3 regions of the Streptomyces sp. NBC_01176 genome follow, and region 3 is predicted to be linked to each of the others. Evidence: riboswitches for the same ligand, from Rfam matches in the RefSeq annotation. Region 3 holds a riboswitch; each other region holds the start of a gene.
What was found. A riboswitch is a leader RNA that binds a small molecule or an ion and turns the genes downstream of it on or off. The one in region 3 is predicted to bind S-adenosylmethionine.

Region 1 (10,480 bases), 4.7 Mb from region 3:
CGGGTGTCACCGGCCCTCGCGCAGCTGACGGCCGCACTGGACGACGTACCCGTGGTGGTGCTGGGGCGGCGCAGTGACGTCCTGGCCTGGAACCGCGCCGGTCACGCGCTGTACGCCGGTCACCTCGATCCGGAGGGACCGGACCGGCCGGGGGAGCGGCCGAACATGGCGCGCCTGGTGTTCCTGGACGAGCACACCCGTGATCTCTACGCGGACTGGCCGGCCAAGGCCAGAGCCGTGGTGGGCGCGCTGCGGCTGACGTCCGGCCGGTTTCCCGACGACCCGGCCCTCGCCTCACTCGTCGGCGAACTGACCCTCAAAAGCCCGGAGTTCGCCTCCATGTGGGCGGACCACCGGGTCAAGACCGGTGCGGCCGTCGGCTACGGGATGCGGCATCCGCTGGTGGGCGCCATGGATGTCGTCCAGCAGACGCTGCACGCCGAGGACGGTCTGTCCGTCGTCGTCGCGACCACCGAGGCGGACTCGCCGTCCCGGGCCGCCATGACACTGCTCGTGCACAGCGCCAGGACCGACCGGTGCGGCATGCGACCGGCCCGGTCCCCGGGGCACACCCCGGCGTAGATCGCGCGTTCCCTCCCGTCCGGAAGCCCGGACGTCCGCCGTTCCCGGCCGCCCGGCCGTCCGGATACGTCCGGACCATCCGTACGCACGCACCGCGCACGCGATGCCGTGCGCCCGAAAACCGTTGTGAAGGAAAGAGAAGGACATGAGAAACAATCTGGCCGTACTCGCCTGTGCCGTCACCCTCGCCGCGACGACCACGGTCACGGCCCTCACCCAGATCTCCGCAGCGGCCGCGACGGGTCCGGCCGTGACGGGTCCGGTCGTGACACCCCGTATCGCCGCGCACTTCGACCTGGCGCGGGGGCAGATGCCGGAGAACATCGCGCTGGAGCCCGACGGCACGGCCGACGTCACCTTCGCGGCCGCCCGTCAGGTGGCCGCCGTCGGCACGACCGGCGCGACGCGCGTCCTGGCCACCCTGCCGGCACCGGCCGACGGCGGCGTCCACACCCCGGCGCTCGGCTTCGCCCTGACCACGGGCATCGTCCGGGCCCACGACGGCACGCTGTACTTCCTCTACGCGAGCGGTACCCCGGACCTGACCGGTGTGTGGCGGCTGCGTCCGGGCGGCACCCCGCACCGGGTCGCTCCACTCCCCGCCGACGGCCTGCCCAACGGACTGGCACTGGACGAGCACCGCCACCGGCTCTACATCGCCGACTCCGTACGGGGAGAGATCCGCACCGTACCCACCGCGGGCGGCGACCCCACCACCTGGTCCGCCGCCCCCGAACTCGCCGCGACGGGTTTCCTCGGCGTCAACGGCCTGAAGATCCACCGCGGCGCGCTGTGGGCGACCAACCTCGACCGGGGCACCGTCCTGCGCATCCCGTTCGGCCCCGGAGGGCGGCCCGGACCGGTGCGCGTCACGGCGACGGGCCTGACCGGTATCGACGACTTCGCCTTCACCGGCCGCGGCGACGAGATCCTGGCCGCGCTCAACGGCCCCGGCACGGTCGTGCGCATCCGGCGCGACGGCACCTCCTCGACCGTCCTCACCGCCGCGGACGGACTGCAGAACCCGACCTCGCTCGCGCTGCGCCGCGGCACCCTCTATGTCCTCAGCGCCGCGTACACGACGGCCACCGACCCCAACCTCCTGCTCGCCCCCGTTCGTTCCTCGTCGTCCTCCTGACCGCCTTCTCCCGTGAGCCGGTTCAAGCGGGCTGCGGGGTCAGGCGATGCAGGCCCTTGCGGTCGTAGTAGCGGGTCATCGCCAGCCCGAAGAGCAGGGCGACGGCCGTACCGATCGCGATCATGAGCCAGGCGCGGGCGAGACCGGCGTCGGCGCGCGCGTCGAAGAAGAGGATGGCGCGGACGCCACCGCCGAGCTGGCGCATTGGTTCGAAGACGGCCAGGAAGCGGTAGAAGCCCGGGACGGCCTGCAACGGGACGGTCGATCCGGAGGAGGGCAGGCCGAGCACGATGAACACGAACATGGACACGAGTTGGCCGATCCCGCCGAAGGCCGCGTTGATGGCCTGGACGCCCAGGCCGACCGCGACGCTCGCGCAGTAGGAGTAGATCCACAGCAGCGGCAGGTGGGAGGCGTCCATGCCGAGGATCCCGAGGGTGGCGACCATCACCAGCGTGGTGGTCAGGACGGCGATACCGGCCGTCATGCCCATCTTCAGGAGCAGCGTCCGGGTACGGGTGATCGGCAGGGTGGGGCGGCGGGTGTGCCAGGGGCCGATCTCGTTGTCGGCGTAACCGAGCGCGGTGTCCACGCCGTTGTTGATGACGTTCGCCCCCAGGAACCCGGTCAGGACCAGCAGCAGCGTGTAGTAGAACGCGGTCAGGCCCAGGCCGCTGTGCTCACCGATGGGGTGGCCGACCCGGGTGGTGACCGTCACCGGGTCGGCCAGCAGCAGACGGGTCGTGGAGTCGGTCCCCGCGGCGGCGGGGGAGGCGGTGAGCTGCTTGCCGATGGTCAGCGAGGCCTGTTGGGCGGTCTGCTGGGCGATCCGGCTCGCCAGTGAGGAGCCGAGGCTGCCCAGACCCGGGTTGGTGAGCACCGTGAGCGTCGGCCGGGCCGTCGCGGTCGAGGTGGTGAGCGCGGTGACGGAGGCCGTGAAGTCGGCGGGGACGACCAGGGCCCCGAAGATCCTGCCGGAGGTGAGTCTGTCCTGGAGCTGGGCACGGGTGAGCCGTTCCCAGCGGGCCTTGCCGGAGGTGTCGGCGACGACCGCGCGGGTGAGCTGTGCTCCCAGGTTCGTCGTCTGCCCGGGCAGTGGTCTGCCCTGGTCGGTGTCGACGATGCCGATGGGCAGGTCGTGCAGGGCTCCGTTCGGATTGACGATGCCGCCCATGTAGAGGAGGGCCAGCAGCAGTGCGAGCAGCCCGCTGAGCACGGTCGGCAGCAGCCACAGCCTGGGGCGGCGCAGGAGGGAGACGGCAGTGGCCGGGACAGGGGGGTGGTCGGGAGCGGGTGTGCCGTCGGCGGCCATGGTCCTCCGTGGGTCAGGGGCTGCGCGGGAGGTACGGGACCGGATGGGAGGCGCCCGCCAGGCCAGGATGCGGGGTGCGGCGGCACCGTGTTCAGCGACTCGCCGGGTGCGGGACGGGGGTGAGCGGGGCGAGTGGACGGGGCGTGCGGAGGGCGCCGTGCGCCGCGTCGTCGCCGGTCGTGCGGAGCGCGCTGCCGCTCGGCCGGCCCGGCGCGCGGACGACCGCCCCGGGATGGATCGACGGCCCCTCTTGCCCCCACCGTCTTCGACGGCGACCGTCCTGGGTACGGTTCCCGCACCATCCCACCCTTCCCCGGAGTCGAGACATGACCGACCGTGCCGACCAGACCATCGCCGCGCTGCGCAGCGGACACGACTACCTGACCTCCGTGGTGCACGGGCTCGCCACCGCCGACCTCACCCGGCGCTCGGGCGCTTCGGAGTGGGACGTCTCCCAGGTCCTCAGCCACCTCGGCAGCGGCGCCGAGATCGGCCTCGCCTCGCTGGAGGGCGCGCTGAACGGCACCGGACCGCGGGACGGCGACTTCAACAAGTCGGTGTGGGCACGCTGGGACGCGATGTCCCCGGCCGAGCGCGCCGAGGGTTTCGTGGACGCAGACGAGCAACTCGTGCGTGGTTACGAGGCGCTGGACGCGCGGGCCCGGGACGAACTCCGCGTGGAGCTCGGCTTCCTGCCGGCACCCGTGGACGTCGCGACGCTCGCGGGCCTTCGGCTCGGCGAGTTCACCCACCACACCTGGGACGTCGAGGTGGCCTTCGACCCGACGGCGGCGCTGCTGCCGGTGGCGACCGAGCCGCTCCTCGCCCAGGCCGGTCTGCTCATAGGGTTCCTCGGCAAGGCAGACGCCCTGGGCGGCCGCCACGCCCGTATCGCCGTGCGGACGGTTTCTCCCGTGCGTGCTTTCGGGCTCGTGCTGGGTGACTCGGTCGCGCTCGTCGACGAGCCCGCCGAGCCCGACGCCGTACTGAACGCCCCGGCCGAGTGGTGGCTGCGGCTCGTCACCGGCCGCCACGCCCCCGCCCACACTCCGGCCGGGGTGAACCTCAAGGGGGACGACCTCACCCTGGACGACCTGCGACGCGTCTTCCCGGGCTTCTGACCTGCTAGGTCGTCGCGGCGGCCGGCATCCGAGGCGCGAGGCCGTCCGCCGGGGCGGCCCCGCGCTTCCGGGCCGTGGCACCGGCGCGTTCGTCGCGTCACGGCACTCTCAGCCGGTCTTCCGGGCCGTCCCGCTCACGGTCTTCCCGGGCCCGCCCCCGCTTCACGAACCGTGCTTCACGACCCGTGCGTTACGAATCGTCGCCGGGAACGGGAACCTCGGAGGGCGGCAACAAGTCGTGCAGCTGCTCGTACCGCTGCGCGCACGCCGTGCGGGCGATGGCCTGCGAGACGGCGTCGGCCAGCGGGCGCGAGGACTCCCTCAGCAGCGTGCGCGCCTTGTCCGTGAGCGCCACTTCGATACCCCGTTTGTCCCCGCAGGCCGAGCGCCGCGTGATCAGGCCCGCGTGCTGCAGACAGGCCACCTGATAGGTCAGCCGTGTCTTGGGACGGCCCAGCAGCTCGGCGATCTGTGTCATGCGCAGACTGGAGCCGGGCTGGTCGGCCAGCAGGCACAGCACCAGGAACTCGTCGTGGGAGACACCGAGGGCGTCCTTGACGCGAGCGCGCAGCTGCTGCTCGATCGCCCCGGCCGCCGCGAGCAGCCTCATCCAGGACCGCAGTTCGGTCGGCAGCAGGCCGTCGTCGGCCGCCGGCTCGTGTTCGGGCAGGTCAGCGGGGGCGAGAAAGTCGGCCATGGTGTCACAGTCTACCGGTTGTCCAAATTTGAAGAACGGGCTAGCCTGTGATCGTCCAAATTTGGATGACTGCTGGTTGTCCCACGGCCCGTGCCTCACCTCTCACTGTTAACCGTCTGGAGAACTCTCATGACCGTCGCCGTCGAAACCGGCCTGTGGCAGCTCGACCCCGCCCGTACCAGCGTCGTCATCCGGCACAAGACGATGTGGGGCCTGGTCACGGTGAAGGGCGCCTTCGCCGCTGTCACCGGGGAAGGTGAGGTGCAGGCCGACGGGACCGCCCGCGGCACCGTCACCCTGGACGTGGCGTCCCTCGACACCAAGAACGCCAAGCGCGACAAGCACCTCCGCTCGGCGGACCTCTTCGACGCGGAACGGCACCCCACGATCACCTTCGCGGTGGACAACGCGGCGGTCACCCAGGACGACACCGTCGAGGTCACCGGTCAGCTGACCGTGCACGGCATCACCAGGCCGCAGCCCGTCGTCGCCCGGGTGAGCGCGGCGAGCGCCGAAGACGTCACCCTCGGCACCGAGTTCACCGTGGACCGCGACCAGTTCGACATGGGCTGGAACCAGATGGGCATGCTCCGCGGCCTGACCACTGTCGTCGGCACACTCGTCTTCACCCGCGTCAAGGGCTGATCCGGCGGATCACCGCCCGTCGTCGGCGCGGCGGCGGGCAGCGGCCGTCCGGCTCCACGGTCCGCCGGACACGGCGGCCGGTGCCCCGCGGTTCCCGCTGTCGCGCCTTGCCGGGCCGGCCGAGGACGAGACGGCGAACGGCCCCCCGGTGGCCGGGGGCTCCGCTCGCCGCGGGCTCGGGTGGGCGCGGCCCGAGGTCGTCCGGGGAGACGCCCCGGACGCCCGTCAGGCCCGGCGCACCGCTTCGTGGAAGGCCGGGTGGGCGCCCAGCCTGCGGACGTAGTCCCGCAGGCGGCCGTACGGGGAGAGGACGTCCTCGGCGCCGAGGTGGGTGAGGGCCACCCACGCGTCGACGTCGGCGGCCGTCAACTCGTCGCCCAACACATGCTCGTTCGCGGTGAGTTGCTGATCCAGTGAGCGGAGAGCGGCCGACCGCGCCGTAGGCGGGGCGGCCGGGGCGAGATTCCGGTCGAGGAAGACGCGGAAGGTGTCGACGTCCGCGGCGAGGGACGGCGGGTGCAGCCGGGGGAGTCCGTTGCCGTCGCGGCAGCCCGGAAGTTCGCCGAGGTCGCGCAGGATGTCGGGGGTGTGATTGCTGACGATGCGTCCGCTCCAGCGGTCGCACAGCGCCGGCGCGGTGAGCGGGCCGTCGTAGTGGTGCCAGGTGGCCTCGTACGCGGCCCGCAGGGCGGCGCAGGCGTCCGGCGTCCCGGCGGGCCCCGTCAGCAGCGTGGTGGTGACCGAGTCGCGCAGTCCCAGCAGGCCGAGGGTGATCGAGATGCGCAGCGAGCGCGGACAGCCCTCGGAGAGGTACAGCTGATAGCGGTGCGGCGCCGGATAGAAACCGCCGGCCGGACCGACTCCGATGCGACTGCGGATGCGGTGTCCACGCGCGGGCGCGGCCGCCCGAGGGGCGGCGGCGACAACCGCCCCCGCGGCAGGTGAGGCCGGGGCGCAGTGGTGGGAGGCGGCGGCGGTCGGACTGAGCGAGACTGTCTCGGGCATGACTCTCCATGGGAACGACGAAGCCCCGCCACCCCGGGGGGTGGCAGCGGCGGAACGGAGTGACCGCGCTGACGTACCGTCCGGACCGTGGACTAGTAGGCGCTGGAGACCCGCTGCAGATCGATGTGCAGGCGCCTGGTCAGACCGCTCGTGCCCTTTCCGGTCATTCCCGTCGCTCCCGTGTCCGGGGCTCGCGAGAGGCGAGACCACGCTTGCCCCGCCGCTCCGGCGGGACCCGGTCGTCACCCGGGGCACCCCGTCGCGGTGGAAGGGTTGCCTGTCAGCGGGCCGGGGCCGATCAACCGCCTCGCACGGAAGCAACCGTGCGAAGGGCGCTGACAATCGTGACCGTCCCCGCCAGTCTCGGTCCGCTCCGTGGGCTCGTCAAGAAGGCGTCCGCGCGGTCTCACGACGTGGTCATCCGGGCTGCCGAGCGTTGACATTCGTTCGGGGCCGTGCCTAACTTACGCCGCATCGGACCGGAGCAACTCCGGTGAACACGAGGCCCCACGGGCCGGAACGGTGACGGTGACCGCGATGTACGCAGCCCAGGGGAAGACCGCCTCGCGGTCCCACGGCCGCGACCGCGTGCTCACGAACCGTCGTCCGGAGCGGCACCGCGCCGACGGCGGCAGCGCCCTTACGGCACGGTGTTGTCCCTCCCCCGACGCCCGCTGTCTCTGTCAGGGCTGACGCACTCCCTCGCTGATCGCCGGTCCCTGAACCCCGGCCGCCGACCCTCCGGTCCCTGAACGCCCGGTCCTTGATCCGCGGTGTCCGATCCCGGGTCCGTGATCTCCGAACCACCGTGTGCCGCCGCCGAACCGGCGGACTTCCGGTGGTCTCCCCCTTCTCGTCCCCGCATCGGGTTCGTTCCCCCGTGCGCGTTCCCGTCGTGTCGTTCTACGGGCCGTGCCGGGGGAGTCCGAGCCGCCTGGAGCCCTCCATGAGTGAATCCCTCGGCTCCGCCGTGCCGTTGGGCACGGCGCAGCCGCCTCCCGCTCCCGTGGTCGAACCGCGGCCGTACGCCGCGCAGCGGGTGCTGCCGCTGCGCCGGCCGGGCCGCTGGATCGTCTCGGCGATCGTGCTGGTCGTCGTCGCCCAGATCGTCCACGGCCTGGCGACCAATCCGTTCTTCCAGTGGGACAGGTTCCAGTACTGGTTCCTGCGTCCCACGATCCTCGACGGCCTGCTCATCACCCTCGAAGTGACCGTCTACAGTGCCGTGTCGGGACTGCTGGGCGGCATCCTGCTCGCACTCGCGCGGCTCTCCCGGAGTCCGGTGCTGCGTGCCGTGAGCTGGGTTTACATCTGGTTGTTCCGGTCGGTGCCGCTGATCGTCGTCCTGCTCTTCCTCTACAACTTCTCCGCGCTCTACCGGACGCTGAGCCTCGGTGTGCCGTTCGGCCCCGCCTTCCTCACGTTCGACGAGTCCCGGCTCGCCACCGACATGGTCGTCGCGGTCGTCGGGCTCAGCCTCAACGAAGCGGCGTACGCGGCCGAAGTGGTGCGGGGCGGCATCCTCTCCGTCGACCAGGGCCAGCACGAGGCGGCCTCCGCGCTGGGTCTGCCGAAGGGCTACCAGTTCACGAGGATCGTGTTCCCCCAGGCCCTGCGCTCCATCACCCCCAACTACGTCAACCAGCTGATCGGCCTGATCAAGGGCACCTCGCTGGTCTTCTACGTCTCCCTGCTCGACCTGTTCGGCTCGGTGCAGAGCATGGGCAGCACCTACCCCGGCGACATCGTGCCGCTGCTGCTGGTCGCCACCGTCTGGTACCTGATCCTCACGAGCGTCGTGTCGGTCGTCCAGTTCTACGTCGAGCGGTACTACTCGCGGGGCGCGCTGCGCACCCTGCCGCCCACCCCGCTGCAGAAGCTCCGCACCGGTCTGCGCGACCTGCGGAACCGTGTCCGGAAGGAGGCGGCCCTGTGACCGCCGAGGTGACGGAGCAGCCCGACGTCCGGCCCGCGGCGGTCGAGGTCCACGACGTGCACAAGTGGTACGGGACCCAACGTGTCCTGGACGGAGTGGAGTTGACCGTACGGCCCGGTGAGGTCACCGTCGTCCTCGGACCGTCCGGCTCCGGCAAGTCCACGCTCCTCAGGGTGATCAACCACCTGGAGAAGCCCGAGATCGGCCATGTCAGCCTGAACGGCGAGCCGATCGGCGTACGACGGCACGGCGGCCGGCTCAAGGAACTGAGCGAGCGGGCCATCCTGGCCCAGCGCAGCCGGATCGGCTTCGTCTTCCAGAACTTCAACCTGTTCCCGCACCTGACGGTGCTCGACAACGTGGCGGCCGCGCCGGTCGCCACCGGCCGGCTGAGCAGGCCCGAAGCGCGGGAACTGGCGCGCACCCTGCTGGGCCGGGTCGGACTCGCCGACAGAACCGCCGCCTTTCCACGGCAGTTGTCGGGCGGCCAGCAGCAGAGGGTGGCCATCGCCCGCGCTCTCGCGCTGCGGCCCGGAGTCATCCTCTTCGACGAACCCACCTCCGCCCTCGACCCCGAACTGGTCGGTGAGGTCCTCGCCGTCATCAAGGACCTGGCCACCAGCGGCACCACCCTCCTCATCGTCACCCACGAGATCGGCTTCGCCCGCGAGGTCGCCGACCGGGTGGTGTTCATGGACGCCGGCCGGATCGTCGAACAGGGTCCGCCCGCCCAGGTGCTGGACCACCCGGTACACGAGCGGACCAGGGACTTCCTGAGCAAGGTCCTCTGAACCCGCCCGGACACCGCTCATCCGCCCCCGCACCACTCCCTCACCGCACACCTGACAAGGACGACCCATGCGCACCCGCACCCGCTCCCGCACCCTCCGTACCGGACTCCTGCGTGGCCTGACCGTGTCCACCGCCGTCGCCACCCTCGCCGGCGGGCTCGCCGCGTGCGGGGGCGAGAGCGACGCCGCCACCACGACCGCCGGCGCGGCCCCCGGCACCGTCACCTTGGGCGCGCTCTCCAACGGCGCCGCACAACAGACCGAACTCACCGTGCCCGAGGTCAAGTCCATCAGCGCCGAGCTGCCCAAGTCGGTGGCCAGGAGCGGCAAGCTGGTGATCGGAGTGGGCGCGCTGCCCGCCGGGTTCCCGCCACTGGCGTACGTGGGGCAGGACCAGAAGACCCTCACCGGCGCCGAACCCGACCTCGGCCGGCTGGTCGCCGCGGTCCTCGGCCTGAAGCCGGAGGTGAAGAACTCGACCTGGGAGAACCTGTTCGTCGGCATTGACAGCGGCAAGGTCGACATCGCCTTCTCGAACGTCACCGACACCGAGGAACGCAAGAAGAAGTACGAGTTCGCCTCCTACCGGCAGGACAACCTCGCCTTCGAGGTGCGCAAGAAGAGCACCTGGAACTTCGACGGCGACTACCGGAACCTGGCCGGCCGGACCGTCGCGGTGAGCGCCGGGACCAACCAGGAGAAGATCCTGCTGGAGTGGAAGGCGAAGCTCGCCAAGGAGGGCAAGAAGCTCACCGTCAAGTACTACCAGGACAACAACGCCACGGCCCTCGCACTGTCCAGCGGGAAGATCGACGCCTCCTTCGGGCCCAACCCCGGTATCGCCTACCACATCACCCAGACCGCGAAGTCTCCCGACCCGACGCGCAACGCGGGCACGTTCTCCGGGGCGGGCGCGACGCTCCAGGGGCTGATCGCGGCCACCGCGAAGAAGGGCAGCGGCCTGGCCGCGCCGGTCGCCGACGCCATCAACCACCTGATCAAGAACGGTCAGTACGCCAAATGGCTCGCCGCGTGGAACCTCTCCAACGAGGCCGTCGACACCGCCCGGGTCGACCCGCCGGGACTGCCGCTCGACAACTCCTGACCCACGGCTTTCCGCCCCGCCCCGGAGACACGACACCCTCATGGCATCCCCCGCCCGGCCGGCCCCGTCCCGGGGCCCGGTCGCACCCCACCTCCTCGACAACGCCGCGTGGGCCGCGCTGACCGGCCCGCACGCCTCCTTCGCCGAG
Region 2 (10,480 bases), 1.5 Mb from region 3:
CGCCGAGCCCGTGCACCCCGACCCGGGTGTCGCCGAGCCCGCCGACGAGCGCCTCGCAGCAGGCGGTGAACGCGTTCGCCCAGCGGTGCGTCAGGAAGCCCAGCCGGTCCGCGCCGAGCATGCCGCGCAGTACCTGCTCCGCGATGTCGTCGGGCAGCATCCGGAAGTAGTCGACCGGGGCCCACGGAGTGTGCGAGAAGTGACCGATGCGCAGGTCGGGGCGGAGTTCCCGGAGCATGCCGGGGACCAGGGTCAGGTGGTAGTCCTGCACGATCACCACGGCGCCCTCGGCCGCCTCGTCCGCCAGGGCGCGCGCGAACGCGTGGTTGTAGGCCTCGTACGACGCCCACTGGCGCCGGAACTCCTGGTCGAACACCGGCTCCAGCGGCGTCTGGTACAGCATGTGGTGGACGAACCACAGCACGGAGTTCGCGATGCCGTTGTAGGCGTCCGCGTGCACCGCGGCGTCGATGTCCAGCATCCGCACGCCGACCTCGCCGACCCCGCGCCGGACCGCCTCGCGGTCCCCCTCGCCGAGCGCCGAGCACACCCACAGGGCGCCTGCGTCCGGGCCGATCGCGGAGAGGCCGGAGACCAGCCCGCCCCCGCCGCGCCGGGCCTGGAGCGAGCCGTCCTCGCGCACCTCGTAGGAGACCGGGCCGCGGTTGGACGCGACGAGGATCCGGTGGGTGCCATGCGTTGAAGCCGTTGAAGCCATGCCTCGAAACCTAGCCCGGCACCGAAACGCTCAAACGTTCCCGTCGGCCGTATGCGACGAAGGACACGAACCGCGGGGCGGTGGCGCCGGTCGTGCCGTCCACCACCCCCTCACCAGGGACGCGGTTCACGCCGCCCGGCGTGCGACGTACTCGGAGATTTCGGCCATCGGGGGGCGTTCCTCCGTGTCCACCGAGTACGTACGCGGCTCGAAACCGTCCTCGCCCCGCTCGAACTGGGTGAGGGAGGGCCGGACGAGATGACCGCGGGCCAGCCGGAGCTGCGCCGTGCGGTAGATCGCGGCGGACATCCGGCCCAGCGCCTGCCCGTCCTGGTGGCGGTGCTTGCGCTCGCCCACGTCGACCTGGGCGAGCGCGTCGAGACCCACCAGGTGCAGGGCGTCGACGAGCATGCCCAGTTCGACGCCGTATCCGACGGGGAAGGGCAGCTGTTCAAGCAGCGAGCGGCGGGCCGCGTACTCACCGCCGAGCGGCTGGACGAAGCCGGCCAGTTGGGGCCAGTGCATGTTCAGCAGTGGGCGGGCCATGAGTTCCGTGACGCGACCGCCCTGCCCGGCGGCGCCGGCCAGCGGACGGTCGTACATCCCCTTGACGAGGTCCACGCCCGGCTCGGTGAGCAGCGGGCCCACGATCCCGGAGACGAACTCCGACGAGAACTCCCTCAGGTCCGCGTCGATGAAACAGACGATGTCCCCGCTCGTCACCAGGAGCGACCGCCACAGGACCTCGCCCTTGCCGGGCACGGCCGGGATGCGGGGCAGGATCTCGTCCCGGTGCACGACACGCGCGCCCGCCGCGGCGGCCACCTCCGAGGTGCGGTCGGTCGAACCCGAGTCGACGACGACGATCTCGTCGACGAGGGGCACCTGCCGCATCAGGTCGTGGCGGATGACGGCGACGATCTCGCCGACCGTCTCCTCCTCGTTCAGCGCGGGCAGCACGACGCTCACCGTGGAGCCCGAGGCGCGCTTGGCGGACATGATTCTGTGGAGCGGGCGATCGGCCACGGACCAGGAGCGTGTGTTCAGCCAGCGCTCGACTTCCTTCAGCACAGTCTGCGGCTCCTCACTGTCTGATCACCCGGTGTCTCACGGTGTGATCCATCTCGCGGTTCGGACGACTATCTCAACTGTCCTGGCCTTCGGTTACAGTCTTGAACAACGCGGATGACCATCGCATGTCGTAGATCATCCCGAACTGAAGACCAACAACCGAATACCGCTCATCCAGAGGGGCAGAGGGATACGGCCCGATGAAGCCCCGGCAACCCTCCAGCCGGTCCTGTACCGATCATTGCCGATCGCGTCGCGGGGCTCCCGGCTCGGGAAGGTGCCAAATCCGTCTCACGGCGAAGTGCGTCGTGAGGAAGATGAGGAGAAAGGGCCTCGCCTCCATGGCTGCGCAGACTGTTGCAAGCACTCCGGACACCGCGACCTCCGCGAACCCGTCGGCTTCCACCACCTCCACCGGCACCGTCGATCTGGGCCCCGCCGCGGCGCTCTCCTGCCGCGAGTGCGGCCACCGGGTGCCGCTCGGTCCGGTCTTCGCCTGCGAGGAGTGTTTCGGACCGCTCGAGATCGCTTACGACTTCTCGGCCTACGACACCGAAGAACTCCGGGCGCGCATCGAGGCGGGCCCCGCGAACATCTGGCGTTACGCGCCGCTGCTCCCCGTCCCGGCCGACGTCGCCGACAAGCCGAACATCAACCCCGGCTGGACCAGGCTGGTCAAGGCCGACAACCTTGCCCGCGAGCTGGGCGTCGACCCCGGCCGGCTCTTCGTCAAGGACGACTCCGGCAACCCGACGCACTCCTTCAAGGACCGCGTCGTCGCCCAGGCCATCGAGGCCGCCCGCGCCTTCGGCTTCACCACCCTCTCCTGCTCCTCGACCGGCAACCTCGCCGGCGCGGTGGGCGCGGCCGCGGCCCGTGCCGGCTTCCGCTCCTGCGTGTTCATCCCGCACGACCTGGAGCAGGGCAAGGTCGTCATGGCCGCGGTCTACGGCGGCGAGCTCGTCGGCATCGAGGGCAACTACGACGACGTGAACCGCTTCTGCTCCGAGCTGATCGGCGACCCGGCCGGTGAGGGCTGGGGCTTCGTCAACGTCAACCTGCGGCCGTACTACGCGGAGGGGTCCAAGACCCTCGCGTACGAGATCTGCGAGCAGCTCGGCTGGCAGCTGCCCGACCAGCTCGTCGTGCCGATCGCCTCCGGGTCCCAGCTGACCAAGGTCGACAAGGGGCTCCAGGAGCTGATCAAGCTCGGCCTCGTCGAGGACAAGCCCTACAAGATCTTCGGCGCGCAGGCCGAGGGCTGTTCGCCGGTGTCCGTCGCCTACAAGGCCGGCCACGACGTCGTCCGGCCGCAGAAGCCGAACACCATTGCCAAGTCGCTCGCCATCGGCAACCCCGCCGACGGCCCGTACGTGCTGGACATCGCGCGGCGGACGGGCGGGGCCGTGGAGGACGTGAACGACGAGCAGGTGGTCGACGCGATCAAGCTGCTGGCGCGCACCGAGGGGATCTTCGCCGAGACCGCCGGCGGTGTGACGGTGGGGGTGGCCAGGAAGCTGATCGAGAACGGGCTGCTCGACCCGACGCTCACCACGGTCGTGCTGAACACCGGTGACGGCCTCAAGACGCTGGACGCGGTGGCCGGCACGGGACTGACCGCGACCATCCGCCCCAGCCTGGACTCCTTCCGCGAGGCCGGCCTCGCGTAGCCGCCCGGCCGGGGAGGATCCTCCCCGGCCACGGGCCCGCGGGGGCTGGTCGCGCAGTTCCACGCGCCCCTGCCGGGGCGCTCTCCGCCGTACGCCACCATCCGACCGGGAGGTCACCGCATGAGCGTCAACGTCCGCATCCCCACCATCCTGCGCACCTACACCGGTGGCCGGTCCGAGGTGACCGCCGAGGGAGGGACCCTCGGCGAGGTGATCTCCGACCTCGAGAAGAACCACACGGGCATCGCCGCGCGCGTCCTCGACGACGAGGGCAAGCTGCGCCGGTTCGTCAACGTGTACGTCAACGACGACGACGTCCGCTTCGAGCAGGGCCTGGAGACGGCGACGCCGGACGGCGCGGGCGTCTCGATCATCCCGGCCGTCGCCGGAGGCTGACGGGCGGTTACCCACGGTGAAATCATTACCGTGGGTAATGCCAATCACTGAGAGTTCATCGAATTGCCCCCTCCGTGAGAGAAGCGGAGGGGGCAATTCTGCATGGTTGAGCGGGGTACAGTTGGGGAACCCGCCGCCTTATCCATGCCGGATGCATATGAGTGCGCGTCGGCCTGCGATAAGAAGTGGCCAAAGTGCCCGGCGCTTTTGAGCCTTATGTGGCCTTTATGGGGCCCGAGTTGCCCTAAATCTTCGCGAATTCTCCCTATATTCCCGATCGGGCCTGCCCAGAATTCTCGTCCGATTGACCTGTTGCAGACGGCAGTTGGGCAGATACATTCAGCCGCGGTCGACGCGTTCCGGCGCACACCCCCAATCCGTTGGGGGGTGGAGGTCTGACCCGGGCCCGCGAAGTGCGGTCCTGTGCAAGGGCCAGTAATAGGGGAGTTAGGCATGGCTCAGGGCACCGTCAAGTGGTTCAACGCGGAGAAGGGGTACGGCTTCATCGCGGTCGACGGTGGTGCGGATGTTTTCGTCCACTACAGCGCGATTCAGATGGACGGCTACCGCACCCTGGAAGAGGGTCAGCGGGTCGATTTCGAGATCTCGCAGGGCCAGAAGGGGCCGCAGGCGGACATGGTCCGGCTCGCGACCGGCTGAAGCACGCGCCGACTGACTGTTCGACGTGACGAAGGGCTCGTATCCCTCTGGGGTGCGAGCCCTTCGGTCTGCCCGGGGCGTCCGCGTGACCCTTCGGGACGTCCGCGCCACCCCCTCGGGAGGGCGGTCGTGCCGCCCCTGTCCACCTGGGGATCCTCCGGAGTCGCTTGCACTCGGCAGGGGCGAGTGCTAATCATTGCGTTAGCACTCTGAAGGTGAGAGTGATAACGAAGGACCGGGTCGGTGAGGCCCGCAGGCCAGGTGGTGCAAGGAACCACGGGGCAGGCAGGCCGTCCGTCGCGGGCGCCAGCGCGGTCCGGAGCAATCCACCCCAGTCCGGGAGGACCACTTCACATGGCCAAGATCATCGCGTTCGACGAGGAGGCACGGCGCGGTCTCGAGCGCGGGATGAACCAGCTCGCCGACGCCGTCAAGGTCACCCTTGGCCCCAAGGGCCGCAACGTCGTCCTCGAGAAGAAGTGGGGCGCCCCCACGATCACCAACGATGGTGTTTCCATCGCCAAGGAGATCGAGCTCGAGGACCCGTACGAGAAGATCGGCGCCGAGCTGGTCAAGGAAGTCGCCAAGAAGACGGACGACGTCGCCGGCGACGGAACGACCACCGCGACCGTGCTCGCCCAGGCGCTGGTCCGCGAGGGCCTTCGCAACGTGGCCGCCGGCGCCAACCCGATGGCCCTCAAGCGCGGTATCGAGAAGGCCGTCGAGGCCGTCTCCGGTGCCCTGCTGGAGCAGGCCAAGGATGTCGAGACCAAGGAGCAGATCGCTTCCACGGCCTCCATCTCCGCCGCCGACACCCAGATCGGCGAGCTCATCGCCGAGGCGATGGACAAGGTCGGCAAGGAAGGCGTCATCACCGTCGAGGAGTCCCAGACCTTCGGTCTGGAGCTCGAGCTCACCGAGGGTATGCGCTTCGACAAGGGCTACATCTCGGCGTACTTCGCCACCGACATGGAGCGGATGGAGGCGTCGCTCGACGACCCGTACATCCTCATCGCCAACTCCAAGATCGGCAACGTCAAGGACCTGCTCCCGCTCCTGGAGAAGGTCATGCAGTCGGGCAAGCCGCTGCTGATCATCGCCGAGGACGTCGAGGGCGAGGCCCTGTCGACCCTGGTCGTCAACAAGATCCGTGGCACCTTCAAGTCCGTCGCCGTCAAGGCCCCGGGCTTCGGTGACCGCCGCAAGGCCATGCTCGGCGACATCGCCATCCTCACGGGCGGCGAGGTCATCTCCGAGGAGGTCGGCCTCAAGCTGGAGAACGCGGGTCTGGACCTGCTGGGCCGTGCCCGCAAGGTCGTCATCACCAAGGACGAGACCACGATCGTCGACGGCGCCGGCTCGGCCGACCAGGTCGCCGGTCGCGTGAACCAGATCCGTGCCGAGATCGAGAACTCGGACTCGGACTACGACCGCGAGAAGCTCCAGGAGCGCCTGGCGAAGCTGGCCGGCGGCGTGGCCGTCATCAAGGCCGGTGCCGCCACCGAGGTCGAGCTCAAGGAGCGCAAGCACCGCATCGAGGACGCCGTTCGCAACGCGAAGGCGGCCGTCGAGGAGGGCATCGTCGCCGGTGGTGGCGTGGCCCTGCTCCAGGCTTCCTCGGTCTTCGAGAAGCTCGAGCTCACCGGCGACGAGGCGACCGGCGCCAACGCCGTGAAGCTCGCGCTGGAGGCCCCGCTCAAGCAGATCGCCGTCAACGGTGGTCTCGAGGGTGGCGTCATCGTCGAGAAGGTGCGCAACCTGCCCGTCGGCCACGGCCTCAACGCCGCGACCGGTGAGTACGTCGACATGATCGCGGAAGGCATCATCGACCCGGCGAAGGTCACGCGCTCTGCCCTGCAGAACGCCGCCTCCATCGCCGCGCTGTTCCTGACCACCGAGGCCGTCATCGCCGACAAGCCGGAGAAGGCCGCCGCGGCCGCTCCGGGCGGCATGCCGGGCGGTGACATGGACTTCTGATCCGCCTCCGGCTGATCACTGTCCTGACGTTCCGAGGGCGGTACCCCTTCTCCCAGGGGGTGCCGCCCTCGGGCGTGTCCGGGGTCACACAAGGACTCGGAGAGCGCCGGAATGCCGCGCCGGACCCGGCGGTTGTAGGGACGGGCGTTGATGCGCATGCACATACCGAGTGGAATGCCCGTCAGTCGTCCGCCCGATGACCGACCGACCTCTCCGAGGAGTCCCGTACGTGACTGCCAACGCCGCCTCCCGTGCCGCCGAGATCCTGTCCCGCCCCGTCGCCCTGAACGGCCTGACCGTCCCGAACCGGATCGTGATGGCGCCGATGACCCGGCAGTTCTCGCCGGGCGGTGTTCCGGGCGAGGACGTCGTCGGGTACTACGCGCGCCGTGCCGCCGCGGGCGTCGGCCTCATCGTCACCGAGGGCACCTACGTCGGTCACGAGTCGGCCGGGCAGAGCGACCGGGTCCCGCGCTTCCACGGCGAGGAGCAGCTCGCGGGCTGGACGAAGGTCGCGGACGCGGTGCACGCGGCGGGCGGCACGATCGTGCCCCAGCTGTGGCACATCGGCATGGTGCGTGAGGCGGGCCAGCCGCCGTTCGCCGACGCCCCGCCGGTAGGCCCGTCCGGTCTGACCAACGAGGGCGCCGAGGTCACCGGCAGGGCCATGACCCAGCAGGACCTGGACGACGTCATCGAGGCGTTCGCGAAGGCGGCCGCCGACGCCGAGCGCATCGGCTTCGACGGCGTCGAGCTGCACGGTGCCCACGGCTATCTGCTCGACCAGTTCCTGTGGTCGGGCACCAACCGCCGCACCGACGCGTACGGCGGCGACCCCGTGGCCCGGGCCAGGTTCTCGGCGGAGATCGCGGCCGCGGTCCGCTCCGCGGTCTCGCCGGAGTTCCCGGTCATCTTCCGCTACTCGCAGTGGAAGCAGCAGGCGTACGACGCCCGGCTCGCCGAGACCCCGGAGGAGCTGGAGGCGATCCTGACCCCGCTGGCCGAGGCCGGCGTGGACGTCTTCCACGCCTCCACCCGCCGCTACTGGCTCCCCGAGTTCGACGGCTCCGACCTCAACCTGGCGGGCTGGTCGAAGAAGCTGACGGGCAAGCCGGTCATCAGCGTCGGCTCGGTCGGCCTGGACGGCGAGTTCCTTAAGGCCTTCCAGGGCGAGGGCTCCTCCGTGCGGGGCATCGACGACCTCCTCGACCGTCTGGAGCGCGACGAGTTCGATCTCGTCGCCGTGGGCCGCGCGCTGCTCCAGGACCCCGAGTGGGCGCAGAAGGTGCTCGCCGGCCGCTTCGACGAGCTGAAGGCGTACGACCCGGCGGCGCTGCGGACGCTCAGCTGACCCCGTTCCCCTGGCCGGGCCGGGACCCCGGCGCGCTGGTGCCCGCCCAGGGGCGCGCTCCCCGGTGCCGCGTCGGCGCGGTGAGCGGCGGGTCACGGGTGGCACCCCTCGCAAGGGGAGTGCCACCCGTGACGTACCGGGGTGTCCGGTGTACCGCGCGGTGCTACGGGAGGCGCTCGACCTCCTGACCAGCCAGCTTCACGCCGCCGCGGGCCGCGCAACACGCCGCGAAGGGTGGCGGCGACAGGTGTTCGACGGGCCGCTACAGGTTCCCCATCGGTTCGATGTCGACCTTGACCGGGGTGCCCCAGATGCGCAGCACCTCGTAGTCCGTGAACTCGTGGACCAGACGGTAGGCCATCCCCGGCCGGGGGGTGCGGCGCTCCGCGGCGAGATAGCGCTCGGCCTCCTGGCGGTCGCGGCGCGGGGTGCCGCACAGCGCCCAGGCCTGCCCCGTCCACACCTCCGGGAGCCAGCGCTGCTGGGGCTGGGGGCGGTCGGCGCGCACGCCGTACCGGGACATCGTGCGCTCGGGGGACTCGTCGGGGCCGGCGGTGCGGGCGTGCCCGTAGGCGTCGTTGACCTCGGTGCGGCGGGCGGCGCGACGGCGCGTCTCACAGAGCAGACAGAGGTCGGTGGCACCCTCGTCCACCGGGCCGTTCGGGTGCTCGGCGCAGCGGGTCGTGGGCACCGCCGTGGTGACCGTCTCCTCCAGCAGGTCCAGGGCCCGCTTGAGGTCGGCCTTGACCTCGTGCAGCTTCGCGTCGGGGGTGTCGGCGTTCAGCGCGTCGCCGTGCTCGCCGAGGACGCGCAGGGCCCGGCCGAGGGCGGTCAGCTGTGCGTGGTTCATGCGTCCACCCTGCCACGCCGCACCGACAACTCGGTGAGGCCGGTGCGACAGGTGCCGCTCAGCGGGGTGCCGCCGCGAGCGCCGCGCGCAGGTGGCCGTCGCTCTCCTCCAGGAGGCGGGCCGCCGTGGGTCCGTCCACCCCGCCGAGGAGGGCGAGGATGGCGTTCTTCACCTCTCCGTCGGTGGCCGCGAGGGCCTGCTCGATCTCCTCGTCCGAGGCGCCGGTCGCCAGCGCGACGATGCGCCGGGAGCGGGCGCGGAGCTTCTCGTTCGAGGCGCGGACGTCGACCATCAGGTTCCCGTACGTCTTGCCGAGCCGGATCATCGTGATCGTCGAGAACATGTTGAGGACGAGTTTCTGGGCCGTGCCCGCCTTCAGACGGGTGGAGCCCGTCAGCAGCTCCGGGCCGACGACGATCTCGATGCCGTGTTCGGCGGCGGCCGCGAGGGCGCTGTGCGCGTTGCAGGACAGGCCGATGGTCAACGCGCCGCGTGCGCGGGCGTGTTCGACGGCGCCGACGGCGTACGGGGTGCGGCCGGAGGCGGAGATGCCGACCACCGTGTCGTCGGGGGTCAGGGAGAGCGCCTCCAGGTCGGCCGCCGCCAGCTCCCTGGAGTCCTCGGCACCCTCGACCGAGGTGACCATGGCGCCGGGGCCGCCCGCGATGAGGCCCACGACCTCGGACGGGTCGGTGTTGAAGGTGGGCGGGCACTCGGAGGCGTCCAGGATTCCGAGGCGGCCCGCGGTGCCCGCGCCCGCGTAGATCAGCCGGCCGCCGCGGGACATCCGCTCCGCGATGTCGTCGATCGCGGCGGCGATGAGGGGGAGCCGGTCCGCGACGGCCGCCGGCACGGTCGCGTCCTCGGCGTTCATGAGCTGCGCGATCTCCAGCGTGGGCAGCCGGTCGATCTCGGAGAGTTCGGGGCGGAACGCCTCGGTGGTCAGCGTCTCCAGCTCGGCACGCAGATCGCGGTAGTTGGAGGAGGCGTCGGCGGTGGAGGTCATGTGGAGCGGCTCTTTCCGGTGCGGGGTGACAAGGGGGTGCCCTTCGGGGGCGCTGGGCTGTGACTCGTGCGGCTCGGTCGCGTGGGCGGGCCGGGCGGGAACGGTCCGGGGTTCTCGTACGGCCTTCGGTCCTTCCCGGCCTGCGGTGGCGCGCTACCGCGTACGCCCCCTGGGGGTGTGCCGGTGCGCCAGCGCCTCGTACGACGCGGCCAGCGCGGGCGCCGCCGTCTCGTACGTCCGCTGGGCGACCCCCACGAACAGGCAGTCGACCACCAGCAGCTGGCTGGTGCGCGAGGACATCGCCGCCGGACGCAGCTCGCTCTCGCGGGCCGTGGAGGTGGTGAGGATGTGGTCCGCGTACTGCGTCACGGGCCCGTCCGGGCGGCCGGTGATCGCGATCGTGGTCGCCCCGCGTTCGAAGGCGACCCGGAGCGGCTCGATGACGTCGCCGGTGGAGCCGGAGTGGGTGATCGCGACGGCCACGTCCTTGGCGCGCAGCTGCACCGCGTTGGTGACGGCGAGGTGCGGGTCGCTGTGCGGGTGGGCTATCAGCCCGATGCGCAGGAGCTTCTGGGCGAGGTCCTGGGCGACGAGGCCGGACGCGCCGACCCCGTAGATGTCGACGCGGCGGGCGGCGGCGAGCGCGGTGACGGCTGCGCCGAGCTGGACCGTGTCGAGCCCGGCCGCGGTGTCGGCGAGGGTCTGCTGCTCGTCGTAGGCGAGCTTGGCGACGACGTCGGCGATCGGGTCGTCGACCGCTATGTCGGCGGTGACCGCGGGG
Region 3 (10,480 bases):
GTCCCCCGGTCGGCCCACCCGCCGTGCCGTCGCGGCCGGCCGTTCATAGCGTGGAACCCATGAACCACTCACCGCGAATCCGCACGGTCGTCAGCTGCGCCACGCTGGTGGTTGCCTTCGGCGCGGCCACCACCGCCTGCGGCTCAGACAGTCATCCACTGGCGGCCAAGCCGTACGACGCGGCGGGCCTGATCTCCTTCAACGGTCCGGTCGAAGGCGACAGCAGCAAGGTGGACCCGGACAAGCCGCTCGAAATCACCGTCAATGATGACGACGAGCGCATCACCGATGTGACGGCCACGGACGCGACGGGCCGCTACGTGTCGGGTGAGCTGGCCGCCGACGGCACCCGTTGGCACAGCACCTCCGCCCTGGCCGCGGGCGCCCACTACACGGTGCAGGTGAGCACGGAGGACGAGGACGGCGCACAGGGCCGCAAGTCCATCGGCTTCGACACCATCACGCCCAAGGCCAAGAAGACACTCGGTGTCACCTTCGGGCCCGACGCGGGCGAGTACGGCGTCGGACAGCCCGTGACCGCCCAACTCAGCGCCCCCGTCAAGGACAAGGCCGCCCGCACGATCGTCGAGCGGGCCCTGCGGGTGGACTCGACGCCCGCGACGGAGGGCGCCTGGCACTGGGTGGACGACAAGACCCTGCACTACCGCCCCAAGGAGTACTGGCCCGCCCACGCCACCATCCAGGCGCACAGCAACCTCAAGGGCGTCAAGGTCGGCGCGGGGCTCTGGGGCGGCGACGCGAAGCCCCTGACGCTCACCACCGGCGACCAGCTCGTCGCCCTCACGGACGCCGCCACGCACATCATGACGGTGTACAAGAACGGCGAGCCGATCAACAAGATCCCCATCACCACCGGCAAGCCCGGCTTCGAGACGCGCAACGGCGTCAAGGTGGTGCTGAGCAAGGAGTACGTCGTACGGATGCGCGGTACCACCGTCGGTATCGCCGAGGGTTCCTCCGACTCCTACGACCTGCCCGTGTACTACGCGACCCGTGTCACCTGGAGCGGCGAGTACGTGCACGCGGCGCCCTGGTCGGTGGGCTCCCAGGGGTACGCCAACGTCAGCCACGGCTGCACCGGCATGAGCACCAGCAACGCGGCGTGGTTCTTCAACCACGTGCGCGTGGGCGACATCGTGAAGGTCGTCAACTCCAACGGGGCCCAGATGGCGGCGTTCGACAACGGTTTCGGCGACTGGAACGTCTCCTGGGCGAACTGGCGCAGCGGCAGCGCCCTGGTGGGCGGTACCCCCGACGGCCCGCCGGTGGCCGAGAAGGCGCGTCTGCGTCCCGAGTCCGTGTGAGACAGCGCCGCGGTCCCGCGCCCCGTCGAGGGCGCGGGAAGCGGCGTGCCGGGCCCCAGGCGGCCCACAGCCGCCGCGGCGGCTGTGGGCCGCCTGCCGGGACCTCAGGCGCCGAGCAGGGCCTTGCGGCGCAGGAGCGAGGCCAGCGAGGCGGCGAACTCCACCGGGTCGACCGGCAGGGTCACCGCGGCGTCCGCGCGGCTCCAGGTGGCCAGCCAGGCGTCCTGGGGGCGCCCGATGAGCACGAGCACGGGCGGGCAGTTGAAGATCTCGTCCTTGATCTGCCGGCAGACTCCCATGCCACCCATCGGGACCGCCTCGCCGTCCAGCACACAGACGTCGATGCCGCCCCTGTCCAGCTCCTTCAGGACGGCGGCGGGCGTCGCGCACTCGATGAACTCGACCTGGGGAACATCGGAGGCCGGTCTGCGGCCTGTCGCCAGCCGCACCTGCCCCCGGGTGTTGGAGTCGTCACTGTAGACCAGCACCGTGGCGGTCGGCTGCATTGTTCCTCCACGCATCTGAGAAGCACCGCATTGATCGGGAACTCCTGGTACCGATGGCGCGGATGCTACTCCTTCAAACACCTCGTCAACACCGGTTCGGACAGGGCTTCGATGGGCCATACGGGCTGGACACACCCCACAGACACCCCGAACGGCACCCCCCGGGGTGAGGGCGGGATAAGCGACCGACATAATGTCGGTCGTGGCGACAGCAACGACAGTAGAAACCGGGCACGCGCACCCGTCGGTCAATCGACCGAACCTCACCAGCGTCGGAACCATCATCTGGCTGAGTTCCGAGCTGATGTTCTTCGCGGCCCTCTTCGCGATGTACTTCACCCTGCGATCGGTGACCGGACCGGATCACTGGAAGGAGATGGCCGGCCATCTCAACTTCCCGTTCTCGGCCTCGAACACCACGATCCTGGTGCTCTCCTCCCTGACCTGCCAGCTCGGCGTGTTCGCCGCCGAGCGCGGGGACGTGAAGAAGCTCCGGATGTGGTTCACCGTCACGTTCGTGATGGGTGCGATCTTCATCGGTGGTCAGATCTTCGAGTACACCGAACTGGTCAAGAAGGACGGGCTCTCGCTCTCCTCCGACCCGTACGGCTCGGTGTTCTACCTGACCACCGGCTTCCACGGCCTGCACGTGACGGGCGGCCTCATCGCCTTCCTGCTGGTCCTCGGCCGCACCTACGCGGCCAAGAGGTTCACTCACGAGCAGGCGACCGCCGCCATCGTCGTGTCCTACTACTGGCACTTCGTCGATGTCGTCTGGATCGGCCTCTTCGCCACGATCTACATGATCAAGTAATCGGGCCCGCAGCCCGAAACATCCAGAAGCATCGACGCAGAAGATCCTGACACCGGGGTAATCCGTGAAAAAGCTCTCCGCACGACGACGCCATCCGCTGGCGGCGGTCGTCGTCCTACTCCTCGCGCTGGCGGCCACCGGGGGGCTGTACGCCGCGTTCGCACCCGCGAGCAAGGCGCAGGCCGACACCACCGCCCAGTCCCTTGCCATCGACGAGGGCAAGAAGCTCTTCTCCGTGGGCTGCGCAAGCTGCCACGGAACCGGCGGTCAGGGCTCCTCCGACGGGCCGAGCCTGGTGGGTGTCGGCGCCGCGGCGGTCGACTTCCAGGTCGGTACCGGCCGTATGCCGGCCCAGCAGCCGGGCGCGCAGATCCCGCGCAAGAAGGTCATCTACTCGCAGGCCGAGATCGACCAGCTCGCGGCGTACATCGCCTCGCTGGGCGCTGGTCCCACCATCCCGACGAAGAGCCAGGTCAGCCCGGAGGGCGCGGACATCGCCAAGGGCGGCGAGCTGTTCCGCACCAACTGCGCGCAGTGCCACAACTTCACCGGCAAGGGCGGCGCGCTGACGCACGGCAAGTTCGCGCCGAGCCTCGAGGGTGTCGACCCCAAGCACATCTACGAGGCCATGCAGACCGGCCCGCAGAACATGCCCTCCTTCCCCGACACCACGCTGTCGGAGAAGAACAAGAAGGACATCATCGCGTACCTCGACGCGGTCAACGGTGACAACACCGAGAGCCCGGGCGGTCTCGAGCTGGGCGGCCTCGGGCCGGTCAGTGAAGGCCTCTTCGGCTGGATCTTCGGTCTTGGCGCGCTGGTCGCCGTCGCCGTCTGGGTCGCCGCTCGGACCGCAAAGGCCAAGAAGTCATGAGTAGCCAAGACATTCCAGAAGAGAACCTGCCCGCTGAGCGGGCCGACGAGCACGGTCACGGCGCAGTAGCCGTCGCGAACGAGGACAACCCGTTCGCGGACCCGGGACTGCCGCCGCACGAGCACCGCATCCAGGACATCGACGAGCGGGCCGCCAAGCGGTCCGAGCGTGTCGTCGCGATGCTGTTCACGCTGTCGATGCTGGCCACGGTGGCCTTCATCGCCTCGTACGTGACGATCCCGAACGACAAGTCGATCTTCGTCTTCCCGCTCGGGCACATCAGCGCGCTGAACTTCGCGCTGGGTATGACGCTCGGTGTGGCGCTCTTCTCGATCGGCGCGGGAGCGGTCCACTGGGCCCGCACCCTGATGTCCGACGTGGAGATCGCCGACGAGCGTCACCCGATCGAGGCGGAGCCCGAGGTCAAGGCCAAGGTCCTGGCCGACTTCAAGCAGGGTGCCAAGGAGTCCGCGCTCGGCCGCCGCAAGCTGATCCGCACCACGATGTTCGGCGCGCTGGCCCTGTTCCCGCTCTCCGGCGTCATGCTGCTGCGCGACCTCGGTCCGCTGCCGGGCACCAAGCTGCGCCACACGATCTGGTCCAAGGGCAAGCTGCTCGTCAACATGAACACGAACGAGCCGCTGCGTCCCTCCGACATCGCCGTCGGCTCGCTCACCTTCGTCAAGCCCGAGGGCCTGGAGGAGAAGGACGAGGACTTCCAGCAGGAGATCGCGAAGGCCGCCGTGATGATCGTCCGGCTCCAGCCGGACAACATCAAGGACAAGCGCGAGCTCGCCTGGTCGCACGAGGGCATCGTGGCGTACTCGAAGATCTGCACCCACGTCGGCTGCCCGATCTCCCTGTACGAGCAGCAGACGCACCACGTGCTCTGCCCCTGCCACCAGTCCACCTTCGACCTCTCCGACGGTGCCCGAGTGATCTTCGGCCCGGCCGGTCATGCCCTGCCGCAGCTGCGCATCGGTGTGAACGACGAGGGCTACCTCGAGGCGCTCGGCGACTTCGACGAGCCCGTCGGTCCTGCCTTCTGGGAGCGCGGATGAGCACTACCACCACCTCCGACTCGCGCTCGCGCGAGAAGGCGCCCGCCGGTGAGCGGGTGGCCGACTGGGCCGACGGCCGCTTGGGGATCTACTCCCTGGCCAAGGCCAACATGCGCAAGATCTTCCCCGACCACTGGTCGTTCATGCTGGGTGAGATCTGCCTGTACAGCTTCCTCATCATCATCCTCACGGGTGTGTATCTGACGCTGTTCTTCCACCCGTCGATGAACGAGGTGGAGTACCACGGCAGCTACGTCCCGCTGCAGGGTCAGCTGATGTCCGAGGCGTTCAACTCGACCATGCACATCTCCTTCGAGGTGCGCGGTGGTCTGCTGATCCGGCAGATCCACCACTGGGCGGCGCTGATCTTCCTCGCCGGCATGTTCGTGCACATGATGCGCGTGTTCTTCACGGGTGCGTTCCGCAAGCCGCGTGAGGTCAACTGGCTCTTCGGCTTCCTGCTGTTCGTCCTGGGCATGTTCACCGGCTTCACCGGTTACTCGCTCCCGGACGACCTGCTCTCCGGCACCGGTGTCCGCTTCATGGAGGGCGCGGTCCTGTCCGTGCCGATCGTCGGCACGTACCTCTCGTTCTTCCTCTTCGGCGGTCAGTTCCCGGGCGGCGACTTCGTGGCCCGCTTCTACTCCGTGCACGTGCTGCTGCTGCCGGGCATCATGCTCGGCCTGGTCGTCGGCCACCTGATCCTGGTCTTCTACCACAAGCACACGCAGTTCGCGGGCCCCGGAAAGACGAACAGGAACGTCGTCGGCATGCCGCTGCTGCCGGTCTACATGGCCAAGGCCGGAGGCTTCTTCTTCCTGGTCTTCGGCGTCATCGCGGCCATCGCGGCGATCGCCTCGATCAACCCGATCTGGTCCATGGGCCCCTACCGTCCGGACATGGTGTCCACGGGCGCCCAGCCGGACTGGTACATGGGCTTCTCCGAGGGCCTGATCCGTGTCATGCCGGGCTGGGAGATCAACTTCTGGGGTCACACGCTCGTCCTGGGTGTGTTCATCCCGCTGGTGATCTTCCCGCTGGTCCTGGTCGCGATCGCGGTCTACCCGTTCATCGAGTCCTGGGTCACCGGCGACAAGCGCGAGCACCACATCCTGGACCGCCCGCGCAACGTCCCGACCCGTACCGCCTTCGGCGCGGCCTGGATCAGCTGGTACTTCGTCCTGCTGGTCGGTGGCGGCAACGACATCTGGGCCACGCACTTCCACCTGTCGATCAACTCGATCACCTGGTTCGTCCGGATCGCGTTCTTCGTCGTGCCGGTGCTCGTCTTCATCGCCACCAAGCGGATCTGCCTCGGCCTCCAGCGCCGCGACAAGGAGAAGGTGCTGCACGGCCGCGAGTCGGGCATCATCAAGCGCCTGCCGCACGGTGAGTTCATCGAGGTGCACGAGCCGCTCGGCCAGGAGGCCCTGCACACGCTCACCGCGCACGAGCAGTACCAGCCCGCCGAGATCGGCCCGGTGGTCGACGAGAACGGTGTCGAGCGCAAGGTGAACGGCGCGCAGCGGCTGCGTGCCAAGCTCAGCAAGGGCTTCTACGGGGAGCACAGCCAGATCCCCAAGCCCACGGTCGAGGAGTACGAGGAGATCACGAGCGGCCACGGCCACCACTGATCCTCCGACCGGTCCTCACCGGTCCCACTGATCGCCACGGCAGGAGCCCCCGTCCCATGGACGGGGGCTCTTTGCCGTGCCCGGGGCTGGATAGGGTGGACCCTGCTTGTACCTGTCTACGAACCCAGGAGCGGCAGATGAGTGCTGTGACCCCCGCTGGAGGCGACATCGCGGCGGGCCGTTCCTGGCCCGCGGTGCTGAACGGCCTGCTCGACGGCCGGGACCAGAGCGCGGACGACACGGCCTGGGCGATGGACCGGATCATGAGCGGCGAGGCGACGGACGCCCAGATCGCCGGCTTCGTGGTGGCGCTGCGGGCCAAGGGCGAGACGGTCGAGGAGATCACCGGCCTGGTCCGCACGATGTACGAGCACGCCAAGGTGATCGAGGTGCCGGGGGAGACCGTCGACATCGTCGGCACGGGCGGTGACGGCGCGAAGACGGTGAACATCTCCACGATGTCGTCGATCGTGGTGGCCGGTACCGGCGCGAAGGTCGTCAAGCACGGCAACCGGGCCGCGTCCTCGGCGTCCGGTGCCTCGGACGTGCTGGGAAAGCTCGGCGTCAATCTGGAGCTGACGCCGAAGCGGGTGGCCGAGGTGGCCGAGGAGGCCGGGATCACCTTCTGCTTCGCGGTGAAGTTCCATCCGGCGCTGCGTCATGTGGCGGCGGCGCGCGGACAGCTGGGGATCCGGACGGTCTTCAACTTCCTCGGTCCGCTGACCAATCCGGCACGGGTGAGGGCACAGGCGGTCGGTGTCGCCGACGCCCGGATGGCGCCGATCATGGCCGGCGTCTTCGCCGAGCGCGGCAACTCCTCTCTGGTCTTCCGCGGTGACGACGGGCTGGACGAGCTGACCACCACGGCGACGTCGAAGGTCTGGGTCGTGCGGGACGGCAAGGTGACCGAGGAGCGGTTCGATCCGCGGGACGTCGGGCTCGACCTGGTGCCCGTGGAGGCCCTGCGGGGTGCCGACGCCGCCTACAACGCGGAGGTCGCCCGCCGTGTCCTGGACGGCGAGACGGGGCCCGTACGGGACGCCGTGGTCCTGAACGCGGCGGCGGCGCTGGTGGCGTTGTCCCCGACGGACGCGTCCCTGGTGGACCAGCTCCGTGCCGCGATGGTGAAGACGGCTCGGGCCATCGACTCCGGCGCGGCGCACGCCGCACTCGACCGCTGGGTGACGGCCACCAACGCCTGACTCCTGGGCGGGGGCCGGCGGGGGCGCGGCCTTTCGGCTGGGCCCCGCCCGCCCGCGTCGTCTCCGTGTGTTCCGTCCGCGGGGCTTCACCCCGGACCCCGTTCGTGGTGGTTTTCCGGGTGCGGGCGGGTGGGGGCTGGTCGCGCAGTTCCCCGCGCTCCTGAGAGTGTCGAGGGCGTCACGGACTTCGAGGGCGAGGTCGTTCCGCCATATGGACGCCGGGGTTGCGTCCGGAAGATCGTGTGGCAGGATGCGGTATCAGGTCATGAGCGACAGCCATCAGGCCCCGGCCGGCTGTCCGGCAACCCTCCGTCCGTGGCGGGGTGCCCCGGGTGAAGACCAGGCCGTAGGCAGCGAGGTCTACGGCAAGCGCGGACCCCTCGAGAATCCCAGGGGTCCTGGTCGTTCGAGGGAGCCTTCTGTGAGCAAGCGAATGCGCTAGGGCGTAGAGCCCCGCCTCCGCACACCTCTTTTCACCCTCACCTGCGCCGAGCCGCGCGCGCGTACCTCCGTACGCCCCCGCTCGCGCGGTGCTTCCGCCTGCCTCTCACAGGAGTGCGCCATGTCTGTCTCCACCGCTGCCGCCGACCAGACCGTTTGTGCCCCGTTGCCCGTTCTGGGCCGTGATGTGACCGTCCCGCTCGTCACCGGCGGCGAGGTCACCTACGCCGCCCTCGACTACGCCGCCAGCGCCCCGGCCCTCCAGCGCGTCTGGGACGACGTCGCCGCGTACGCCCCGTACTACGGCAGCGTGCACCGCGGAGCCGGCTACCTCTCCCAGCTGTCCACCGACCTCTTCGAGAACGCCCGCAGGACCGTCGCGGAGTTCCTCGACTGCCGCGAGGACGACCAGGTCGTCTTCACCCGGTCGACGACCGACTCGCTCAACCTGCTCGCCGCCACCCTTCCGGCCGACTGCCAGGTCTTCGTCTTCGAGACCGAGCACCACGCCTCGCTGCTGCCCTGGCAGGACGCGCGGGTCACGTACCTCGACGCGCCCCGCACCCCGCGGCAGGCCGTCGCGGCCTTGGAACGCGCCCTCGCCGACCGCGACCCCCACGGACCGGCCCTCGTCTGCGTCACCGGCGCCTCCAACGTCACCGGCGAGCTGTGGCCGGTGCGCGAGCTCGCCGCGGCGGCGCACGCCCACGGCGCCCGCATCGTCCTGGACGCCGCCCAGCTCGCCCCGCACCACCCCGTGTCGGTCCGTGACCTCGACGTCGACTGGGTCGCCTTCTCCGGGCACAAGCTGTACGCGCCCTTCGGCTCCGGTGTCCTCGCCGGCCGCTCCGACTGGCTGCGGGTGGCCGAGCCCTACCTCGCCGGGGGCGGCGCCAGCCGCAAGGTCGCCCGGCGCGCGGACGGCGGCGTCGACGTCGAGTGGCACGAGAGCGCGGCACGGCACGAGGCCGGGTCCCCCAACGTCATCGGCGCCTACTCCATCGCCTCCGCCTGCAAGGCGCTCACCGAGGAGGGCTTCGACCGGATCGTCGCCCGCGAGCGGCACCTGATCCGCACGGTCCGGGAGGGTCTCGCCGAGGTGCCCGCCGTGCGCGTGCTGTCCCTGTTCGGCGAGGACGCGCCCCGGGTCGGCGTCATCTCGTTCGTCGTCGAGGGCTGGAACAGCTCGCACTTCGCGGCGGCGCTCTCCGCCGAGTACGGCATCGGGGTGCGCGACGGTCTCTTCTGCGCGCACCCGCTGCTGCGCACGCTGCTCGGCAGCGACCCGCAGACCCAGGGCGAGTGCGGGGCCCCCGAGGCGGCGCCCGGCGAGAAGTCCCTCAACGCGATCCGCGTCAGCTTCGGGGCGGGCACCCCGGACGAGCACGTGGAGCGCTTCGTGCGCGCCGTGAAGGAGCTCGTGCGGGACGGTGCGCAGTGGCGCTACCGGACCGAGGGCGGTCGCTGCGTGCCCGCGGTCTGACTCCGGCGGCCGCGGAGGTTCCGCGACGCGACGAGGAGCGGCGTCGCGGGCCGGGACGGGGCGAGGTACCGAGCGGCGCGGCCGGCCCTGCGGCGGGCCGGGCCCCCTCGGGTGGCGACCCTCGGCCGGCCGCCCTCACCTGGCGGCCCTCGGGTCGCGCGGTGGGGCAGGAGGTGTGGGTCAGGAGTCCAGGCCGATCGCGAACGCCGCCTCCAGGTCGTGCTGCGAGTACGTGCGGAACGCGACGTGCGTGTCGGTGCCCTCGACCCCCGGGATCTTGCTGATGCTGCCGGGGATGACGTCGGCCAGGTCGTCGTGGGCCTTGACCCTGACCATGGCGATCAGGTCGTACGTACCGGTGACGGAGAAGACCTCGCTGACACTGTCCAGCGCGGCGATCGACTCGGCGATCTCGGGGATCCGGTCCACGCTGGTCTTGATGAGCACGATCGCGGTGATCACGGCTGGTTTTCTCCCTCGGGGGCCGCTGCTGGGACTTTCACTCTAGTCGGCCGCCGGAAGCGCACCCACGCGTAGAGGAAGCCCAGCGAGAAGCCCACCAGGTGCGCCAGATAGGCGACCCCGGGGCCCGAGGGGCTGCGGCCCGCCGCCAGCCACTGCAGCGCCGCCCAGAACGGCAGCACGATCCAGGCGGGGAAGCGCAGCGGCAGGAAGAAGAGGAACGGGAAGAGACTGGTCACCCTGGCCTTGGGGAAAAGGTAGAGGAACGCTCCGAGGACCGCGGAGATCGCTCCCGAGGCACCGACCAGGGTCTGTTCGGAGGTGGAGTTGGCGATCGCGTAACCGACCAGCGCGAGATAGCCGCAGCCGACGTAGAAGAGGGCGAACTCGAAGTGGCCCATGCGTTCCTCGGTCATGGCCCCGAAGACGTAGAAGAAGAGCATGTTGCCCAGGAGGTGGAGCCAGCTGCCGTGGATGAACAGGGCCGTCGCGGGGGTCAGCAGAGCGCCCGGAGTCCCGCTGAGCAGGTCGGCGGGCACCACGCCCCAGCGCCGGAAATAGGCCCGCTGCGCGACGAGCAGTTCGTCCCCGGTGCCGTACGTCGGATTGAACCCCGACGCCGGGCCGATCACGAAGATCACGCAGCACAGGACGATCAGCCCGTACGCCACGGGCGCG

Region 1: linked by a shared signal. The riboswitch ahead of OG199_RS09485 (putative leader peptide) and the one ahead of OG199_RS29855 (aminotransferase class V-fold PLP-dependent enzyme) in region 3 are both predicted to bind S-adenosylmethionine.
Region 2: linked by a shared signal. The riboswitch ahead of thrC (threonine synthase) and the one ahead of OG199_RS29855 (aminotransferase class V-fold PLP-dependent enzyme) in region 3 are both predicted to bind S-adenosylmethionine.

Annotation. Positions count from the first base shown of each region.
Region 1 covers NZ_CP108600.1:2,244,271-2,254,750, reverse strand. The annotation lists gene OG199_RS09520 (helix-turn-helix domain-containing protein) at 1-582, shown strand, start outside; gene OG199_RS09515 (hypothetical protein) at 728-1,720, shown strand; gene OG199_RS09510 (YhgE/Pip domain-containing protein) at 1,743-3,032, opposite strand; gene OG199_RS09505 (maleylpyruvate isomerase N-terminal domain-containing protein) at 3,359-4,153, shown strand; gene OG199_RS09500 (MarR family winged helix-turn-helix transcriptional regulator) at 4,344-4,850, opposite strand; gene OG199_RS09495 (YceI family protein) at 4,980-5,495, shown strand; gene OG199_RS09490 (cell envelope biogenesis protein OmpA) at 5,721-6,500, opposite strand; gene OG199_RS09485 (putative leader peptide) at 6,593-6,667, opposite strand; SAM riboswitch class IV at 6,704-6,850, opposite strand; gene OG199_RS09480 (amino acid ABC transporter permease) at 7,447-8,436, shown strand; gene OG199_RS09475 (amino acid ABC transporter ATP-binding protein) at 8,433-9,227, shown strand; gene OG199_RS09470 (ABC transporter substrate-binding protein) at 9,295-10,332, shown strand; gene OG199_RS09465 (GNAT family N-acetyltransferase) at 10,373-10,480, shown strand, end outside.
Region 2 covers NZ_CP108600.1:5,408,112-5,418,591, forward strand. The annotation lists gene OG199_RS23380 (trehalose-6-phosphate synthase) at 1-718, opposite strand, end outside; gene OG199_RS23385 (glucosyl-3-phosphoglycerate synthase) at 845-1,789, opposite strand; SAM riboswitch class I at 1,957-2,113, shown strand; gene thrC (threonine synthase) at 2,131-3,459, shown strand; gene OG199_RS23395 (MoaD/ThiS family protein) at 3,580-3,855, shown strand; gene OG199_RS23400 (cold-shock protein) at 4,309-4,515, shown strand; gene groL (chaperonin GroEL) at 4,870-6,492, shown strand; gene OG199_RS23410 (NADH:flavin oxidoreductase) at 6,689-7,843, shown strand; gene OG199_RS23415 (hypothetical protein) at 8,106-8,693, opposite strand; gene murQ (N-acetylmuramic acid 6-phosphate etherase) at 8,752-9,699, opposite strand; gene OG199_RS23425 (MurR/RpiR family transcriptional regulator) at 9,853-10,480, opposite strand, start outside.
Region 3 covers NZ_CP108600.1:6,898,426-6,908,905, forward strand. The annotation lists gene OG199_RS29820 (Ig-like domain-containing protein) at 60-1,325, shown strand; gene OG199_RS29825 (hypothetical protein) at 1,430-1,831, opposite strand; gene OG199_RS29830 (heme-copper oxidase subunit III) at 2,025-2,645, shown strand; gene OG199_RS29835 (c-type cytochrome) at 2,710-3,519, shown strand; gene OG199_RS29840 (ubiquinol-cytochrome c reductase iron-sulfur subunit) at 3,516-4,580, shown strand; gene OG199_RS29845 (cytochrome bc complex cytochrome b subunit) at 4,577-6,214, shown strand; gene trpD (anthranilate phosphoribosyltransferase) at 6,352-7,416, shown strand; SAM riboswitch class IV at 7,678-7,794, shown strand; gene OG199_RS29855 (aminotransferase class V-fold PLP-dependent enzyme) at 7,979-9,340, shown strand; gene OG199_RS29860 (Lrp/AsnC family transcriptional regulator) at 9,521-9,802, opposite strand; gene OG199_RS29865 (rhomboid family intramembrane serine protease) at 9,799-10,480, opposite strand, start outside.